DNA from 4 places in the Vibrio sp. 704 genome. Region 2 is predicted to be linked to each of the others. Evidence: predicted binding sites of a transcription regulator. Region 2 holds the regulator's gene; each other region holds the start of a gene.

Region 1 (3,385 bases), on a different contig from region 2:
CTCGATCAAGGCCATATTGAGCTAGAGAACTTTAAAGGCTCATGGGCTGGTGCGATGGGTCAATGCCAGTTTATGCCAAGCTCTTTCCTTCGTTTTGCTGCTGACGGCAACGGTGATGGTAAAAAAGACATATGGCAATCTGAAGCGGACGTGTTTGCATCAACCGCTAACTATTTGAGCAAGTCTGGTTGGGATGATAAATATACTTGGGGTCGCCAAGTTAAGGTTCCTAAAAATATTGATCGCAGCCTGGAAGGGCGCACGGCTGAAAAAGGCAAATACCTTCAAGAGTGGAGCCAATTAGGTATCACAAAATATGACGGTAGCCCGTTGCCAAAACTGGATGAAGACATCAAAGCATGGTTGATCATGCCGGACGACGAGAATGGTCGTACGTATCTGGTTTACAATAACTACAACGTATTGATGAAGTGGAACCGCTCTTACTACTTCGCACTTGCTGTGAGCCACTTGGCTGACCGCATTAAATACTGATCTGCCACAAACAATTCGGCATCCAGTCTTCAATACAAGGGCTCTTCGGAGCCCTTTGTTTTTTCTATAACCAAATCGAGGTAAAGCGTGTTATCTGAACGTGCCGCACAAATGGTGATTTTCTCCGCTCTTCTTAAACACAAAAGCTTCACAGCTGCTGCAAAGAGCTTAGGCGTGTCGGTGTCTCATGTGAGTAAACAGTTGAGTCAGTTAGAAGCGTCTCTTGGTATCAAGCTTGTTCAACGCACTACGCGAAGCTTTACGCCGACAGAGGCAGGGAAAACCTTTTTTCATCACTGTGAGCAAGTGGTACAAGCGGTGAGCAGCGCCACATTAGAGATGGAAACCCAGCGGGATGAAGTGGCAGGTTTGGTACGTCTTGGGTTGTCGCAATCATTTGGTACCTTACACATTATTCCAGCGATTCAAGAGTTACGCGAACTGTATCCTCAACTTCAAGTGGAAGTACATCTGTTTGACTATAAGGTCGATATGTTAGCCGAAGGGCTCGATTTATGGGTAACCAACAACGAGCATTTGCCTGAAGGTTACATTGCGCAGCGTTTGACGGATTGCCAGTTTGTTGTTGCGGCATCGCCAGATTACTTATTGAAACATGACTCGCCAACAGAACCGGATGACCTATCTGCTCACAACTGCCTCATATACAGAAGTTGGGAGCGTGACTATACGGGGTGGGCGTTTACCAAAGATCAGCAAGAATTGAACGTAAAAGTCTCGGGTAACTATTCAGTGGATCTGGCAGAAGCCGTCCGGGACGCGGCTATTGCAGGTTGGGGTATTGCCTACCTTGCCACTTACTTGCTGGGTGATGAGTTCAGAACGGGTAAGTTAATACAGCTGTTACCTGACTGGAAAGCCAGCCAGTCGATGCCGTTTTATGCGGTATACCCAAGCCGCCAACATATGCCAAAAAAAATATCCGCAGTGATTAACTTTATCAAACAGAAGATCGGCAACCCTTGTCATTGGGACCAACGTTTGGCGCCTTACATCTCTATTCCTAAATAACAGGATCAATGACGTTGTAGAACGACACATAAGGTGATTCACTTCACAAAAATTTTTCCTGAATCAGAAACATATTTTCCATATGGAAATAATTAAAATAAGCAAACGTTTATCTTCAATAAATTCAATTGGTTATTTTGTTGGTCAGTTATTGGTCGCTTAAACTTTTCACACTGTTAACATCCTCAACTTGCAGCATTTTGAGTCCGCTATACAATCCGGTGCCTTCCATATCCCCCTTCTGTCGGATTCATTTTATGAACTCAATTATTGGTATCGTAGCCATACTATTCCTAGCATGGCTACTTTCTACAAATAGAAAAAATATAAAGCTGAGAACGGTGTCGTTTGCGTTTGCTTTGCAGGTACTGTTTGCGTTGTTGGTTTTATATGTACCAGCAGGAAGAGATGCGCTGAATTCAGTGAGCAGTGTTGTGTCGAATTTGATCAACTATGGTCAAGAGGGCATTGCGTTTTTATTCGGTAATTTGGCGACAGGGGGCTTCACCTTTGCGATCAATGTTCTGGGTATCATCGTTTTCTTCTCCTCTCTTATCTCAGGTCTTTATCACATTGGTGTGATGCCAAAAATCATTAACTTTATCGGTGGTGGTATTCAAAAGCTGCTAGGTATCGGTCGTGCTGAGTCTTTGTCTGCTACGGCGAATATCTTTGTTGGCACCATTGAAGCACCATTAATGGTAAAGCCTTACCTAAAACACATGACTGACTCGCAGTTCTTTGCAGTTATGACAGGTGGTTTAGCGTCAGTTGCTGGCGGAACGTTGGTTGGTTACGCATCACTGGGTGTCGACCTCAATTATCTTATTGCTGCTGCATTTATGTCGGCACCTGCCGGCTTGTTGATGGCAAAAATTTTAATGCCAGAAGATACGGATAAAGCAGCAGATATCGACATTAGCCAAGTTGAAATTCCACGTGCAACCAACGTAGTAGAAGCATTAGCCGATGGTGCCATGGCGGGTGTACGCATTGCTGTATCGGTCGGTGGTACGTTACTGGCGTTTATTAGTGTCATTGCAATGCTAAACGGCATGTTAGGCTGGATAGGTGATCTGATTGGGACACCATTAAGTTTTGAGCTCATCCTAGGTTTTGTGTTTGCGCCAGTCGCTTGGTTGTTGGGTATACCATGGCAAGAAGCAACCACAGCAGGCTCGCTGATTGGTAACAAGATTGTGGTGAATGAGTTCGTCGCTTTCATCCAGCTTGCAGAAGTGAAGTCTCAACTTAGTGAACACTCACAAGCAATCGTGACGTTTGCTTTGTGTGGTTTTGCAAATATCTCAAGCATGGCGATGCTGATTGGTGGGTTGGGCTCTTTGGTACCAGAAAAGCGTGCATTTGTCTCTAAGCATGGTTTCCGTGCGATTATCGCTGGTGTCATGGCGAACTTAATGAGCGCTTCTATTGCGGGCGTGATTTTAAGTCTGTAATTGAAATAGATATCAACAATTAGCAAAAAGGCTCCTTGCGGAGCCTTTTTCGTATCTGAAGTTTTACGTTATTTGTCTGTGTGGAACTGTTCGCAAGCGAGCATCGTGTTCTCAATTAAACTTGCGACGGTCATTGGGCCAACGCCACCAGGAACAGGAGTAATAAAGCTCGCACTTTCACGTGCTTTGTCGTATTCCACGTCGCCAACTAGTTTGCCTGAATCAAGACGGTTAATACCGACATCGACCACCACTGCGCCTTTTTTAATCCACTCACCAGGGATGAAGTTAGGCTTACCAACCGCCACCACGACAACGTCAGCTTGACGCACATGACTCTCTAGGTCTTTGGTAAAACGGTGACATGTTGTTGTTGTGCAGCCCGCAAGCAGCAGCTCAAG
Region 2 (3,385 bases):
CAAAGCGCACAATGTGCTCTTCACTGGTTTCATTCGCTTTCGAGCTGCCACTGCGCGCTGCTGAAATACGCCACAGCAAGTTTTTAACGCGAACTAACAGCTCTCTCAGTTCAAAAGGTTTTGTCACATAATCGTCAGCACCCATTTCTAGGCCTACGATTTTATCAATGCTATCCGTGCGTCCTGTTACTAATATGATACCAATATCCGATTGGCTACGTAACTCACGAGTAAGCATCAGGCCGTCTTCACCAGGCAGGTTAATATCCAGCATGATCAGGTCTACATCGCCCGCTTGCAAAACTTCACGCATTTCTGCGCCACTCTCTGCTTCGCTGACTTGGTAGCCCTCATTTTGGAAATATCCCGCAAGCTTACTACGAGTTACAACATCATCTTCTACGACTAATACGTGATAGCTCATTTACACCACTTTTCTGTCTTCTTATTATCCAAGACGTATTCTATTCATAACTAGTAACATTTCTAGTCATAGATACATTAAAACGCAAGATTTAGCGTTTTTATTGATTCAAAACAAGCTTGCCCATTGCTATTAATAAACGGTCATTTTTGACCATAAAACACAACAATTATAGTTACTGCTATTCATTTTAATTGATTACACTTAGGGGATATCCCTAATTGACTTTGTGATGCATGACTTGAAGCATCATTCAGGAGCCCAAAATGCAAGAAGTGAAAGCTTTTAATGAAAAACGCGCTGAAATTTACTGGTGGTTTTCGAGCTTGTTCGCAAAAGAACTAACAGAGAAAGAATTGGAAGCCTATCACAGTGTTGAAATTCGCAGTTTTCTCGCAGGTTTAGGTGAAAATGAGTCGCTGAAACCAGCTGTTGATAGCCTAGTTGATGCATTGAATCGGTTACAAGATCGTGAAGATGCACAACTAGAGCTTGCAGCTGACTTTTGTGAACTGTTTTTGAAGACAGAAAAATACGGCGCTCTTCCTTACGCATCCATGTACATTGGTGAATCAGGTTTACTGAATGACAAGCCAGCTGAGGAAATGGAAAAGTTGATGGCTGAATTTGGCGTTCAAGTAGACGAAAACCTAAAGGAACCTGCGGATCACTTAGCCGTTGAGCTCGACTTTCTCGGGAACATGATTATCCGCTCAAACGAGCTTGAACAAGAAAAACACATGGAAGAAGCCTTCGTTAAACAAAACGACTTTATCCAGCAACAATTGATGTCTTGGTTACCTCAGTTTTCAGACAAATGTAAAAAATTCGACGAATTTGGATTTTACTCGAGTGTCGCGAAACTATTAGTTGCATTTTGTAAACTAGACAGCGCCTACCTTCTTGGTGAATAATTGCCGCCTATTTTTAGGGAGCCTGCCTATCGGGCTTCCTGTATGCCTGAAAGTGACCAATTGTAAGTAACTTGGGTATAATATTCGTTTGCCTTAACTTAGCGCAAAGACGCTTGGTTATTTAGCAGTCAAAATGTGACTTCAAATACACAAATCTCTTGCTGAAAACATTGCTAGTCAGTCCACATAGGGCTAAAATGTGAGCGCAAACGATTAAATATGATTTATATGTAAACCGCTGAAATATAGCGGTTTTTGTGTTTTCTTAACAGGTTGATGGCAATTTCTCATCAGATAGAAAAAAGATAAAATTCATCGACCGATGCTGCTACGTACCCTTTTGTCGCACTTGGATCAACCGCTGCCGAGACACTTAGCGCCAATTTTATATTGCTAGGTGTGAAACCATTAGAGCATCAGGTACATCCAATACGACATATTTCAGTAGCTCGATACAGGACACCATTTATGGCCACGATAAAAGACGTTGCTCGCTTAGCCGGCGTTTCCACTACGACAGTTTCGCACGTTATCAATAAAACGCGTTTCGTTGCAGAAGCAACGCAAGAAAAAGTAATGAAAGCCGTTGACGAGCTGAATTACGCGCCAAGTGCCGTTGCACGCAGCCTAAAATGCAACTCAACTCGTACGATTGGCATGTTAGTAACTCAATCAACTAACCTATTTTTCTCAGAAGTGATTGATGGCGTTGAGAGCTACTGTTACCGCCAAGGCTATACTCTGATTTTATGTAACACAGGCGGGATTTACGAAAAACAACGCGATTACATTCGTATGCTGGCTGAAAAGCGCGTTGATGGCATCCTAGTGATGTGTTCTGACTTAACCGAAGAACTAAAAGAGATGCTTGACCGTCATGCGGACATTCCTAAAGTGGTCATGGATTGGGGCCCAGAGAGCTCACAAGCAGACAAGATCATGGATAACTCAGAAGAAGGTGGCTACATTGCAACCAAACATCTGATTGACAATGGTCATACGGATATCGCTTGTCTAAGCGGTCATTTTGAAAAGCTTGCTTGCCAAGAGCGCATTGCAGGTTTCCGTCGCGCAATGAGCGAAGCGAACCTAGCTGTAAATGAAGACTGGATCCTTGAAGGTAACTTTGAATGTGATACGGCCGTATTAGTTGCAGATAAAATTACCGCAATGGACAAGCGCCCGACGGCGGTATTCTGTTTTAACGACACAATGGCTCTCGGCCTAATGAGCCGCTTGCAACAAAACGGGATCAAAATTCCTGAAGATATTTCAGTGATCGGCTACGACAACATCGAGCTTGCAGAATACTTCTCTCCACCGCTAACGACTATCCACCAACCTAAACGTCGTGTTGGTAAAAATGCATTCGAAATTCTACTTGAGCGTATCAAAGATAAAGAACACGAAAAACGAATTTTCGAAATGCAACCTGAGCTTGTAATTCGAAATACTGTGAAAAAAATGAACTAAATTTCACTGTATTTAACCGTGTTAAATAAGCGCTCTACAGGGGCGCTTATTTTTTTGGAAAAATTAAGCATTCTCTAATACTTCACACCACTCTAATAACAATTGACTAACGTTAACTCCCTGTTTTATATAAATGTAATATATATTAAGAACTCCTTTTCAAAGGCCAATTTGCACCTTTCCATATGCAAAATAGAGCATTCAACCTATCATTTTTATTGAACCGAAATCACACTTTTAACGCTAAACCGTGATGTTAATTCAATATAAGAAGTATGCTCATTGTGTCACGCACAGGGCAAACCATTCGAAAGAGTGGGACGCAAAGCCTCCGGCCTGAACCATATTACGATATGGAAGGTAGCGGGGTTACCGATGGCAAGTGTGTAAGCAATGACTTTACTCTGTAATGACATTGTTTTTACGCATGTTTGCTACTCTCTCGGACCTGACTTTTGGTGGCGTAATATTAATTACACCGAGATAACAAAACATGGATAAACCGATACTCAAAGACTCTATGAAGCTATTTGAGGCACTTGGTAATATCAAGTCGCGCTCAATGTTTGGTGGC
Region 3 (3,385 bases), on a different contig from region 2:
GTCAATATATGTCGTCATTCTGAACAGCGAGGAACGAGGTGATTCAGAATCTATCGTCCGGTTGAGCAGTGGTTAAGGTGACCAGGAAAGAATAGCAGTCTGCTGTTACCAGATTCTTAGTCTCGCTGGATCTCGCTAGAATGACGAGTTCTTTTGATTTAGAGCTTATTAAAGTCTCCGTCATTCTGAACGGCGAGGGACTAGGTGATTCAGAATCTACTGTCCGGCTGTGCGGAAAGAAAGGCTCAAACTCAGATTGAGCTAGAGCCTCGGGAAATGCTTAAAGAATAATATCGCGTACTTCTGGATCTTTACGATCTAGGTAGTGAGTCGACTTAATGCGACGAATAGTACGGCATCGACCGCGCACGAGCAGCGTTTCTGTGGTCGCTATATTGCCTTGACGAGAGATACCTTCCAGCAAGTCACCTTTAGTGATGCCTGTAGCTGAAAATACCACATTGTCGCTACGAGCCATGTCTTCCATTTTGAGGACAACATTCGCTTTTACGCCCATTTCATCGCAGCGTTTTAGTTCATCTGCGCCGTAAATGCGGTTTTCTTCAGTATCGCCTTTTACTTCGTGACGAGGAAGCAGGCGACCGTGCATATCACCGTCTAGCGCTCGAATTACCGCCGCTGATACTACCCCTTCTGGCGCGCCACCAATACAGTACATCATGTCCACTTCACTGTCTGGCATACAAGTCAGAATAGAGGCAGCCACGTCACCATCAGGCACCGCAAAGACACGCACGCCCATTGCTTGCATTTCTGCAATAACGTTATCGTGGCGAGGTTTCGCAAGGGTAATAACGACTAGGGTATCAAGTGGCTTGTTCAGGGCTTTTGCTACGTTCTCTAGGTTTTCTTTTAACGGCTTTTCTAAGTCAATTACGCCTTTTGCACCAGGGCCAACAACCAGTTTTTCCATGTACATATCTGGCGCTTTAAGAAAGCTGCCTTTCTCACCTGCGGCAAGTACGGCTAGTGCGTTCGATTGTCCCATTGCCGTCATACGCGTTCCTTCAATCGGGTCGACTGCAATATCTACTTCATCACCACCCATACCCACTTGCTCACCAATGTACAGCATTGGCGCATCATCGATTTCACCCTCACCAATGACAATTTCACCACTGATATCTGTTTTGTTCAGTAGCGTGCGCATAACTTCAACAGCTGCGCCATCGGCTGCGTTTTTATCGCCACGGCCAAGCCATTTGTAACCAGCCAGAGCTGCACCTTCAGTCACACGGGAAAATGCCATTGCTAAATCGCGTTTCATGATGTCTCCAAGTAAGCAAGAGGGAAGAAGAATTTGCGCGGCGATTCTATCACAAGGTCGAGTAAACGTTTGCCTTTTTGCGAGGCTTTTACTTTATCTAACTTGAATTTGATCAATACTTAGGGCGATTTTCAGCGTAGCGAGACGCAAAATCCTTGCTCAAAAATGCTTCGGCGACAAGAAAAGTCAGCGTTTAGTGAGATTGCGCTGATTTTTTGACCGAATGATGCAAAATATCGAATATAGTGAGTGTTTCTCATCGCGACGCTGAGTAGAATGAACCTTATATAGGTTAGGTGTGCATCAATCTCGCACATCGTCCCAACGGAATAACATAGGTAGGCCAAGATGTCTTTTGAAGTACTAGAACAACTAGAATCTAAAATTCAAACTGCAGTTGACACAATCACTCTTCTTCAGATGGAAGTCGAAGAGCTGAAAGAAGATAAAGCTAAACTTGCGGAAGAAGCGAACGAGCTTCGCTCTCAACGTGAAGAGCTAGAGCAAAAAGCACAACAAGCACAGCAAGAGCACGCACAATGGCAAGAGCGCATTCGTGCACTACTTGGCAAAATGGACGAAGTGGAATAATTCGGCTTCTTCATTCCAAATTAAAAACACCCGCGTTAAGCGGGTGTTTGTGTTTTAGGGAAGTAGAAAATGTTAAGACAAGGCTAGGCGCTAAGAGCCAAGAGAAGACCCTATAACTTAGACACCTAAGACTCGCTATGCTTCTTCATCCAACTCTAAATCAATATTCAATGGTTCAGGCGACAGGATAATTCCGGTGCTATCAGCATAAATATAATCTTCAGGTAAGAAGCTGACGCCGCCAAAGTTGACTGGTACATCCAATTCGCCAATCCCCTGACTGGTCGCTCCAACAGGAATAGAAGCGAGGGCTTGAATGCCTAAGTTCATATCTTCAAGTTCATCTACTTCACGAACACAGCCGTAAACGACAATGCCTTCCCACTCGTTTTCTTCCGCAATGGTTGCGATTTCTGCATCGATAAGGGCTTTACGTAGGGAACCGCCACCGTCAATTAACAAAACGCGACCAAGTCCATCTTGCTCTAATGTCTCGCGGATCAACGAATTATCTTCAAAACACTTGATGGTGGTGATTTGCCCGGCAAATGAAGCGCGACCGCCAAAGTTACTGAACATTGGTTCAACCACATCTACCTGATCGAGGTAGATATCACAGAGTGCTGAGGTATTGTATTCCATAGCGTACCTTTCTAAACAGAAATTGGTTGTCTTTGAGTATATCTAGGCATTAAGTCAATGCAATGACAATCCTTTTTTAACTTACTAGAGTTTGAGCTACCACAATTGTTGCAAACAAAACGTTGGTGACTAAAGAGCATTTCACGATGACTGGCATCATTGGTGCTATCTGAGCGGGCTTTTGTGTATGCCAAACTGCTTTACCATGATCGGCCACGAAATAAATACTAAGTAAAAATGGCAAGCTAATCCAAACGGGTTTGTCTTGAATTAACAAGTAAGCTGCAAAGGCAAGGATAGCACCACCAAGTAAAATAAAGTGGTACTGTTTGGCTTTACGTTGACCTAAGCGTACCGCCACCGTGCGTTTACCACACTCTCGGTCGTTCTCTATATCACGCATATTGTTGATGTTGAGTACTGCAACGGCGAGTAAACCGCAGCCTAAAGCAGGTAAGAATAGCGTGGTGTCTACGTGACCAGTATGCAAGAAGTAGGTACCGGATACACCGAGTAGACCAAAAAACAAGAACACTGATATATCGCCAAGCCCCACGTAACCGTATGGTTTGCTACCCATGGTATAAGCAATGGCTGCGAGAATGGCCAAAATTCCCAGCCCGATAAAAGTGACAATGCTTTCCAGTGAACTTAGTGAATAGAAAACCAACACCAAGCCTGAAATGGCGGTCAGAGCGATGTTAAAGATAATCGCTTGTTTCATCTGTTTAGCACTTACCGCGCCTGACTGCATCGCTCGTAATGGGCCGAGGCGTTTGTCGTTATCTGTACCTTGAACGGCATCGCCATAGTCGTTTGCCAGGTTGGACAGAATTTGCAGCAATGTCGCGGTTACGAAAGCCA
Region 4 (3,385 bases), 260 kb from region 2:
GATTGCACGTGGTCTGACAATGGGTACAGTCTCTCATGCCCTAGGCACCGCTACTTGTGCAGAGAAACAGCCCATAGATGCCGCGTTCTCATCACTCGCATTGGTTTTATGTGGGATCATAACTTCTATTTTGGCTCCAAGTTTTTTTGCTTTGGCGGTCTGGCTATATCAATAGTTAAGCGCTCTCGGTCTGCCCTCCTTCCGGCAGGCCGTAGCCTTTCCATTTCTTACTTATCCCTTTCAAAATCCTATCTTATCTAGCAACCTCACCCAGTAATATCGTGAAGGGACTTGATCGAGATATACATTCATAGCGTTAGCATTCTAGATGCTACCACTCGCTCTAGATTACGTAGGTATAAAGTAGCATAGCGGTAAAAGTCGCGTTAGTAACATACTCCTGCTCCTTGGTCATATGAATATATACTGATATGGTTAATTGTGAGACGGAGATAACGCTTCACACCTGTGCAATCGAATACATGTGTGAGCTCACTCTAATTATGTAACAGAATTATCAATTGCATTATTTATCGTGATCTAACGCACGGAACATTTCTATCTTTCACATAGAATAACTGTCCATGCAATAACAAGGATTCAACATGAAAAGTCGCATTGAACAGGCGCTAGCAGGCGCTCCAGAAGCACTTTCCAAACAACTTGCTCCTATCATCCAAGCTGATGATTTTGATGCTACGCTTTCAGTTCAACAATTTGAGCAGTTGCTTTCAGCTACCGGTCTATCAGACAAAGAGCTTCGTGTTGCGCTACTTCCTTTTGCCGCAGCGTACTCCTATGCTCCCCTTTCTGACTTTTATGTCGGCGCTATCGTTCGTGGTCTTTCAGGTCGCCTTTACTTCGGTGCCAACATGGAATTCTTTGGTGTACAGTTGGGTCAAACGGTTCACGCAGAGCAGTCTGCGATTAGCCATGCTTGGATGAAAGGCGAACGTGGTGTTAAGGATATCACTATCAACTTCAGCCCATGTGGTCACTGCCGCCAGTTCATGAATGAGTTATCTACCGCAAACGAGCTTAAAATCCAGCTCCCAGAACGCGAAGAAAAGTCACTTCATGAATACCTGCCTGAAGCCTTTGGACCAAACGATCTCGGTATCGAGTCCGGCTTAATGGCAGAAGTTAAACACCAATTCTCATGTGATGATGAAGACGCACTCATCCAAAGTGCAGTTGAAGCGATGAACATGAGCCACTCTCCATACACCAACAACTTGAGTGGTTTAGCATTAGAGATGACTAGCGGCCGTGTATTCCAAGGCGCTTATGCAGAAAATGCAGCGTTTAATCCTAGCTTGCCACCGCTACAAGTTGCGCTAATCCAAGTTTTACTTGCGGGTGAAACCTTTGACAGCATCAAAGCCGCTGCATTGGTAGAAAACTCTGAAGGTAAGATCAGTCACTTAGCCGATACGCAATCAACGTTGGAAGCGTTGAATCCAGATATTCCGCTTAGTTTTGTCAACGTATAAACGACAAATTCAACAAAAAGCTCTACAACATGTAGAGCTTTTTTATTACCTAAAAACCAAAAGCAAACGTTTGCTTTGTCATAAAACTTCAGTATGATCTCCTGCAATTTCTGTCTCATCACTCTATTTTGTAAGGGAACACTATGTTTGGCACTGCAACTAGCGCAAATGCTACCCGTGTATTACTTTTAGGTTCTGGCGAACTCGGTAAAGAAGTCGCCATTGAATGCCAGAGACTTGGTTTAGAAGTGATTGCTTGTGATCGCTATGCCAATGCTCCAGCGATGCAAGTCGCTCACCGTAGTTATGTTATCGACATGTTAGATGGGAACGCCTTAGAAGAAGTTATTACGAAGGAACAACCTACTTACGTCGTACCAGAAATTGAAGCCATCGCAACCGGCAAACTGGTAGAGCTTGAAGAAAAAGGACTGAATGTTGTTCCAACCGCTAAGGCAACCAGGCTAACAATGAATCGTGAAGGTATCCGACGTTTGGCAGCAGAAGAACTGGAATTGACGACTTCACCTTATCGTTTTGCAGATAACTTTGAAGACTTCAAAGCCGCGGTTGAGCATGTGGGTATTCCGTGCGTGGTGAAGCCTGTGATGAGCTCTTCAGGTAAAGGGCAAAGTGTTATCAAGACCGAAGACAACGTTACAAAAGCATGGGATTACGCTCAGGAAGGCGGGCGTACGGGTGCAGGTCGCGTTATCGTGGAGGGTTTTATCGACTTCGATTACGAAATCACTTTATTGACCATCAGAGCCGTTGACGGTGTGCATTTCTGTGCTCCAATTGGTCATCGTCAGGAAGATGGCGACTACCGCGAATCATGGCAACCGCAAACTATGTCAGAAAACGCAGTAAAAGCAGCTGAATACACGGCTGAGAAAGTGGTAAACGCGCTCGGTGGCTACGGCATCTTTGGTGTAGAGCTATTTGTTAAAGGCGATAAAGTCATTTTCAATGAGGTCTCTCCTCGCCCTCACGATACGGGTATGGTTACAATGATTTCACAGGAAATGTCTGAGTTTGCTCTCCACGTGCGCGCGTTTACCGGAATGCCAATTAATAATATTGTGCAATATGGCCCATCTGCGTCTGCTGTTATTCTTGGACAAGGAACTTCCACAAACATTCGCTTTGAAAACCTAAGCAAAGCTTTAGCTCAACCTCAAACACAAGTTCGTCTATTCGGTAAGCCAGAAATCGATGGTCGCCGCCGTTTAGGTGTTGTCCTTACGCGACGAAAAACCACCGAAGAAGCCGTTCAAGATGCTGTTGAAAGTGCTTCAAAAGTGAATATCATTTATTAAATACGAACCACTCATACAAAAATAGCGCAGCTCAAATTGCTGCGCTATTTCGTGTTCCAAACCGAAGAGAGCCTATTCACTCTCGATTAAGTACACTTCTTCAGAGAAGCGACTTAAGCCTTTTTTCGCAATTTTAGGATGATTCTCGTCAGCTTCATCTACGTTCAAACAAGTAACTTTGTAACCTGAAAATAACTGCTCAATCTCTTCGACCGGCACGCTAAATGGAGGCCCCGCCATCTCTTCTTGAGGATAGTTGAGTGTAACAAGCAAAATACGACCGCCTGGGTTCAAAAGTTGCTTGAGACGCTCTACATACTCCTCTCGCATATCTTGCGGTAAAGCAACCAACGCGGCGCGATCATAAATGATATCGGCTTGAGATACTGGTGCAGTGAAAAAGTCCCCAGTATAAATAGAGAGCTCATCAAATTGATAAAGCTCGTGCATGCCATTAAGAGGCGTTACCGTTGGCGTGTAAAAATGTTCAGCAAAAAAGGCACGCACAGCAATATGGCTTAGCTCAACACCTTCAACCGAATCATGCTTCATCGCTAGCCAAATCAAGTCTTC

Evidence for each region. Region 2 encodes PurR, which represses purine synthesis genes. Its sites were predicted from a motif close to TNANGNAAACGTTTNCNTNA; they were not measured.
Region 1: a site for PurR is predicted at 1,625-1,644, ahead of R7R24_RS15485 (NupC/NupG family nucleoside CNT transporter). Genes of this name have one in related genera too.
Region 3: a site for PurR is predicted at 1,346-1,365, ahead of glpX (class II fructose-bisphosphatase). Genes of this name have one in related genera too.
Region 4: a site for PurR is predicted at 1,552-1,571, ahead of purT (formate-dependent phosphoribosylglycinamide formyltransferase). Genes of this name have one in related genera too.

What each region holds. Positions count from the first base shown of each region.
Region 1 covers NZ_JAWOUH010000011.1:64,957-68,341, reverse strand. Annotated here, with positions in the region: gene R7R24_RS15495 (lytic transglycosylase domain-containing protein) at 1-495, shown strand, start outside; gene R7R24_RS15490 (LysR family transcriptional regulator) at 583-1,527, shown strand; gene R7R24_RS15485 (NupC/NupG family nucleoside CNT transporter) at 1,785-2,984, shown strand; gene folD (bifunctional methylenetetrahydrofolate dehydrogenase/methenyltetrahydrofolate cyclohydrolase FolD) at 3,053-3,385, opposite strand, start outside.
Region 2 covers NZ_JAWOUH010000003.1:95,525-98,909, reverse strand. Annotated here, with positions in the region: gene torR (two-component system response regulator TorR) at 1-424, opposite strand, end outside; gene torD (molecular chaperone TorD) at 691-1,338, shown strand; gene purR (HTH-type transcriptional repressor PurR) at 1,807-2,811, shown strand; cyclic di-GMP riboswitch class I at 3,099-3,188, shown strand; gene R7R24_RS06465 (TfoX/Sxy family DNA transformation protein) at 3,305-3,385, shown strand, end outside.
Region 3 covers NZ_JAWOUH010000006.1:118,622-122,006, reverse strand. Annotated here, with positions in the region: gene glpX (class II fructose-bisphosphatase) at 281-1,288, opposite strand; gene zapB (cell division protein ZapB) at 1,637-1,879, shown strand; gene rraA (ribonuclease E activity regulator RraA) at 2,015-2,521, opposite strand; gene R7R24_RS11245 (1,4-dihydroxy-2-naphthoate polyprenyltransferase) at 2,598-3,385, opposite strand, start outside.
Region 4 covers NZ_JAWOUH010000003.1:360,059-363,443, reverse strand. Annotated here, with positions in the region: gene R7R24_RS07645 (LrgB family protein) at 1-175, shown strand, start outside; gene cdd (cytidine deaminase) at 606-1,493, shown strand; gene purT (formate-dependent phosphoribosylglycinamide formyltransferase) at 1,637-2,812, shown strand; gene R7R24_RS07630 (thiopurine S-methyltransferase) at 2,885-3,385, opposite strand, start outside.